Parashewanella spongiae: one gene and its partner. The protein of the gene in region 2 interacts with the protein of the main gene of each other region in a pairwise test. Links are inferred from orthologs where the notes say so. Each region holds a gene or a part of one and is shown on either strand. Other genes may lie near its edges.

Region 1 (3,202 bases), 1.7 Mb from region 2 along the record:
TATTTTTAGCCCATCTTCTGGTAAGTTTTTTTCCTTCAGTCATTTGTTTAGCCAAAGCAACAATTCTAATCAACTGTCATTTTCTAGAGCCGTCAGAGAGGCTGCCCCTTCTGTTGTTAACATTTACAGCATTAATATTGTTACGGCTCGACAATTAGATTCGAGTTCACTGCAAAATAGAAGCGAGCTTCAAGGCCTTGGCTCTGGTGTGATCATGAGCCACCAAGGTTACATATTAACCAACTATCATGTTGTAAATAAAGCCGATGAAATTGTGATCATCTTGCAAGACGGTCGTCGTTTTGAAGCCGAGGTGATCGGTATGGATCCCGCCACCGATTTAGCGGTCATTAAAATTAACGGTGAAAACCTCCCTATTGTACCGCTTGACCTCGATGTATTACCGAATGTTGGTGATGTCGTATTAGCCATTGGTAACCCTTACAACGTAGGTCAAACCATCACTCAGGGGATAATTAGCGCAACAGGTCGCAACAGTTTAAGCTCAGGCTACCAAGAGTTTCTCCAAACGGACGCCGCCATCAACGAAGGCAACTCCGGTGGTGCGCTTATAAACACCAATGGTGTACTGATTGGCATTAACACCGCAGCGTTTCAGGTGGGTGGAGAAAGCGGTAAAGGGATTAATTTTGCAATACCGACTAAGCTTGCTTACCACATTATGGAAAAACTGATTGAGTCAGGTCGGGTAATCCGTGGTGCGATCGGTTTCAATGGTCAAGCCTTAAGTCTAACCCCCAAATACGCTCAAGTGCTTGGGTTAAAGAACCTCGAAGGTGTTGTTGCCACTGACATCGAGCCAAACAGTCCAGCTTTCCATGCACAATTACGTAAAGGTGATGTGGTCATAAAATATCGAGAAGAAGTGGTTCCAGCAGGCCCTGCTGGCGTATGGATGCTTCGTGATCGTATTGCTGAAACAAAACCCGGTACTCAGGTTGTACTCAGTATTATACGCCGTGGTTTAGCAATGGATTTAACGGTTACCGTTGCCGAAAAGTCTACGGTCAATATTCCACAGCAGTAAATATTTATACCAATGACCCATAAAAAAGCCCTCATAGCGAGGGCTTTATATTTAAGAATCAATTACTTCTTTTTCTTTGCCTTTGGATTTGGCAGATCAGTAATAGAACCTTCGTAGATTTCAGCCGCTAGACCAACAGACTCATGCAATGTTGGGTGTGCATGGATAGTTAGAGCGATGTCTTCTGCATCACAACCCATTTCAATTGCTAGGCCGATTTCACCAAGTAATTCGCCACCATTAACGCCTACAATAGCACCACCAATCACACGGTGAGTGTCTTTATCGAAGATAAGCTTAGTCATACCATCTGCACAATCAGATGCGATGGCACGGCCACTTGCTGCCCATGGGAAAGTCGCAGATTCAAAGTTAATACCTTGCTCTTTAGCTTCTTTCTCAGTAAGACCAACCCACGCTACTTCAGGAGCTGTATATGCAATAGAAGGGATAACCTTTGGATCGAAGAAGTGCTTCAAGCCAGAAATGACTTCTGCCGCTACGTGACCTTCATGCACACCTTTGTGCGCCAACATTGGTTGACCAACGATGTCACCGATAGCATGAATGTGCGATACGTTTGTGCGCATTTGCTTATCAACGTTAATAAAGCCACGCTCATCAACATTAACACCGGCTTTTTCGGCATCGAGTAGCTTGCCATTTGGCGTACGACCAATAGCAACCAAAACAGCATCATAACGTACAGGCTCACTAGGCGCTTTTTTGCCTTCCATTGATACGTAAATACCGTCTTTTTTCGCTTCAACCGCAGTCACTTTGGTTTGCATCATCAAGTTAAACTTCTTCTTGATTTGCTTAGTGAACACGCGAGCGACGTCTTTATCAGCCGCAGGGATCACTTGATCGAGCATTTCAACCACATCAATTTCACTGCCTAATGCTTCATACACAGTACCCATTTCTAAGCCAATGATACCGCCGCCCATAACAAGTAGCTTGCCAGGCACTTCTTTCAATTCTAGTGCGTCAGTTGAATCCCAGATACGTGGGTCTTCATGTGGAATGAATGGTAGTTGGATTGGCTTAGAACCCGCCGCGATGATAGCGTTGTCGAAGTTAACAACTGTCTTACCGTCTTCGCCTTCTACTTCAATCGTATTAGGGCCTGTGAATTTACCGTAGCCGTTAACTACGTTCACTTTACGCATTTTAGACATTCCGCCTAAGCCGCCAGTCAATTGGCCAATCACTTTTTCTTTGTAGCTGCGAAGCTTGTCTAGGTCGATTTGTGGCTCACCGAAAACTACACCATGATGGCTCACTTCTTTCGCTTCTTCAATGACTTTAGCAACATGAAGTAGTGCTTTAGAAGGGATACAACCTACGTTTAGACAAACACCACCTAAGGTGCTAAAACGTTCGATGATAATAGTTTCTAGACCTAAGTCAGCGGCGCGGAATGCAGCAGAATAACCAGCAGGGCCTGCACCTAATACGACGACCTGAGTTTTGATTTCTTTACTCATGTTTTCCTCTAATTTCATTCATTCCGTTGGAGGGCGCACCTGCCAACTGAACATGTTCAGCTTTGTAAGGTGAGCGCATTTTACATTGGCTTTATTGCCAAGCACAACAAAAAGGCTGCCTTTACAGCAGCCTCTTTAATCGGTATTACAAAATCATAGTACGAATGTCGGACAAGATACCAGATAAGGTCACACTAAAGCGTGCTGCCATGGCTCCGTCAATCACTCGGTGATCATAAGAAAGTGATAACGGCAACATAAGCTTAGGCTCAAAGTCTTTACCATTCCACTTAGGCTTAATTTCAGACTTAGACACTCCTAAAATAGCCACATCAGGATAATTTACAATAGGCGTAAAGGCTGTACCACCAATACCACCCAAGCTTGAAATCGTGAAACAACTGCCTTGCATATCCGCTGATTTCAACTTGCCTTCACGAGCCTTAACAGAGATTTCCATTAATTCTCGTGACAGCTCATGAATGCCTTTTTGGTCAACATCACGTACCACTGGCACGACTAAACCATTAGGCGTATCAACCGCAACTCCAACATGGTAATATTTCTTCATTACCAGTGATTCACCATCAGCACTTAAGCTTGAGTTAAAGACAGGGAATTGTTGTAGTGCTTTAGCCACGGCCTTGATCATAAACACAAGCGG
Region 2 (3,319 bases):
ATCCTGTTCAATCTCGCGTTGCTAAGATTTATAAAGATCGGGTTGCTATGTCTATAGGTGAAAAACCTTTGGATTGGGGCTTTGCCGAAAACTTAGCTTATGCGACGATATTAAACGGTAACAAGCGTGTTCGAATCACAGGTCAAGATTCAGGCCGTGGAACCTTCTTCCATCGTCATGCTGTACTGCATAATCAAAAAGACGCAACGACTTATCTACCATTGCGTAATTTAGCTGAAGATCAGGCTCCTATCGACATTACTGATTCAGTATTGTCAGAAGCATCTGTGCTTGCATTTGAGTACGGCTACGCTACGGCAGAACCTGGTGGGTTAACCATTTGGGAAGCTCAGTTTGGAGACTTTGTAAACTGTGCTCAAGTGGTTATTGATCAATTCTTATCATCTGGTGAGCAAAAGTGGGGGCGTTTATGCGGTCTTACTATGTTATTACCACATGGTTATGAAGGGCAGGGGCCAGAGCATTCAAGTGCACGCCTAGAACGGTTCTTACAATTGTGTGCAAACCATAATATGCAAGTTTGTGTACCGTCTACACCTGCTCAGGTTTATCATATGTTGCGCCGACAAGTGGTTCGTCCAATGCGTCGTCCGCTCGTTGTGATGTCACCAAAATCGTTATTGAGACACCCATTGGCTGTTTCAAGCTTTGATGAGCTTGCTAATGGTTCGTTCCAGAATATTATTGGTGAAGTCGATTCATTAGAGTCAAGCAAGATAGATCGAGTCGTTCTTTGTAGCGGAAAAGTCTATTACGACCTTATTCAAAAGCGCAGCGAAAAGAACCTTTCAAACATTGCTATTGTTCGAATTGAGCAATTATATCCATTCCCGCATAAGGAAATGGAAGTCGCGTTAGCTGATTATCAGCATGTGAAAGACTTTGTTTGGTGCCAAGAAGAACCTCAAAACCAAGGTGCATGGTATTGCAGTCAGCATCATTTCCATTCAGCAATTCCCGCTGGAGCGAAATTGACTTATGCTGGTCGAGAAGCATCTGCTGCACCTGCATGTGGTTATGCTGATTTACACATGCGTCAACAAGAAGCCCTAGTTAATAGTGCATTAAAACTTTAGTTACAGTTAGGATAAAGGATAGTTTTTTATGAGTATCGAAATCAAGGTACCCGTACTGCCAGAGTCAGTCGCAGATGCAACCATCGCAACTTGGCATGTTCAGCCTGGAGAGGCTGTAACCCGTGATCAAAATCTAGTCGATATTGAAACAGACAAAGTTGTACTAGAGGTTGTTGCACCGGAAGACGGTTCGTTAGAAGAAATTTTGTTTTCAGATGGTGAAACAGTTCTCGGTGAGCAAGTTATTGCCAAATTTTCGGCTGGTGCTGTAGCGGGTAAAGAAGTTACTAAAGCTGAAGCTGAATCAGCACCTGTTTCATCTAATAATGCTGATGATTCACAGTCTAATGATGCATTAAGCCCATCTGTACGTCGTTTGATTGCTGAGCACAATATAAGCCCTGAACACATTAAGGGGACAGGTGTTGGCGGTCGTATCACTAAAGAAGACGTAGAAGCATTTGTTAAAAATTCTGCATCAGCGCCTAAAGCTGCTTCAGTAGCTGCACCGGTTGCAGTTTCTACAGAAGACCGTAGTGAAAAGCGTGTGCCAATGACACGCCTTAGAAAAACGATTGCCAATCGTTTATTAGAAGCGAAAAACTCAACGGCGATGTTAACAACATTCAACGAAGTTAACATGAAGCCAATCATGAGCATTCGTAAACAATATCAAGAAATTTTCGAAAAGAAACATGGTATTCGTTTAGGCTTTATGTCTTTCTATGTTAAAGCGGTAACTGAAGCGTTAAAACGCTTCCCTGAAGTAAATGCTTCTATCGATGGTGATGACATTGTTTATCACAATTATTTTGATGTCAGCATTGCTGTATCAACGCCACGTGGTCTAGTTACTCCTGTGTTACGTGACACAGATAAAATGAGTCTCGCAGAAATAGAAAAAACTGTGAGAGAGTTAGCAATTAAAGGCAGAGATGGTAAACTCACTGTCGCTGACATGACGGGCGGTAATTTCACTGTAACAAACGGTGGAGTTTTCGGGTCATTAATGTCAACGCCAATTCTGAATTTGCCTCAAAGTGCGATTTTAGGTATGCATGCCATTAAAGATCGTCCTATGGCAGTGAATGGACAAGTTGAAATCTTGCCAATGATGTATCTAGCTCTCTCATATGACCATCGTATTGTTGATGGACGTGAGTCGGTTGGTTTCTTAGTTGCAATTAAAGACTTCTTAGAAGATCCAACACGTCTGTTGCTCGATATTTAGTCGTAGCCAGACATTACCCTAGTGACTGGCCCTTTCGGGCCAGTTTTATTTATAAAGTAGTATACGGATAGATCATCATGAATTTGCATGAGTATCAGGCAAAGCGATTATTTGCCAAATATGGTTTGCCAGTGTCTGAAGGTTTTGCTTGCGATACAGCCCAAGAAGCTGTTGAAGCGGCCGGACATATTGGCGGTGATATGTGGGTTGTTAAGTGTCAAGTACACGCTGGCGGCCGTGGTAAAGCAGGTGGCGTAAAAGTTACTGGCGATAAAGAAGAAATCAGAACATTTGCTGAAAAATGGCTTGGTAAAAATCTTGTTACTTACCAAACTGATGAAGATGGACAGCCTGTAGCTAAGATTTTAGTAGAAAGCTGCACTGATATAGCAAATGAGCTATATCTAGGTGCCGTTATTGACCGTGGTACGCAGCGTATCGTATTTATGGCTTCTACAGAAGGCGGTGTCGAAATTGAAACCGTTGCTGAAGAAACACCAGAGTTGATTCACAAAGCAGTCATTGATCCATTAGTCGGTCCTCAAACATACCAAGCCCGTGATCTTGGCTTCAAGTTAGGTTTAAACCCAACTCAAATGAAGCAGTTCACTAAGGTATTCATGGGTCTTGCTAAAATGTTCAACGACTATGATTTTGCGTTATTGGAAATCAACCCGCTGGTTATTACTGAACAAGGCAATATTCACTGTCTTGACGGTAAAATTGGTGTTGATGGTAATGCATTATTCCGTCAGCCTAAAATACGTGAAATGCATGATCCATCACAAGATGATCCACGTGAAGCACACGCTGCAAAATTCGAGCTTAACTATGTTGCATTAGACGGAAACGTTGGTTGTATGGTTAATGGTGCAGGCCTAGCAATGGGTACTATGGACATCGTAAACCTACATGGCGGTAAGCCAGCTAACTTCCTAGACGTAGGTGGTGGCGCAACAAAAGAGCGCGTTGCAGAAGCATTTAAGATCAT

Evidence for each region.
Region 1: the proteins of odhB (region 2) and lpdA interact in binary tests that used the Escherichia coli proteins (3 or more experiments, as listed by UniProt). The link is inferred for Parashewanella spongiae from one-to-one orthologs.

Annotation. Positions count from the first base shown.
Region 1 is NZ_CP037952.1:5,069,264-5,072,465, forward strand. What follows is about bases 325-3,197. They hold lpdA (dihydrolipoyl dehydrogenase), read right to left. Parts: upstream 2,539-3,197; coding sequence 1,111-2,538; downstream 325-1,110. Other genes in these bases: degS (outer membrane-stress sensor serine endopeptidase DegS), read left to right, coding at 325-1,048; aceF (dihydrolipoyllysine-residue acetyltransferase), read right to left, coding at 2,684-3,197. Also shown: more of degS, read left to right, coding at 1-324; more of aceF, read right to left, coding at 3,198-3,202. UniProt on the Escherichia coli protein: Lipoamide dehydrogenase is a component of the glycine cleavage system as well as of the alpha-ketoacid dehydrogenase complexes.
Region 2 is NZ_CP037952.1:3,325,781-3,329,099, reverse strand. Bases 237-3,226 are described here. They hold odhB (2-oxoglutarate dehydrogenase complex dihydrolipoyllysine-residue succinyltransferase), read left to right. Parts: upstream 237-1,125; coding sequence 1,126-2,328; downstream 2,329-3,226. Other genes in these bases: sucC (ADP-forming succinate--CoA ligase subunit beta), read left to right, coding at 2,406-3,226; sucA (2-oxoglutarate dehydrogenase E1 component), read left to right, coding at 237-1,097. In the rest of the region: more of sucA, read left to right, coding at 1-236; more of sucC, read left to right, coding at 3,227-3,319. UniProt on the Escherichia coli protein: E2 component of the 2-oxoglutarate dehydrogenase (OGDH) complex which catalyzes the second step in the conversion of 2-oxoglutarate to succinyl-CoA and CO(2).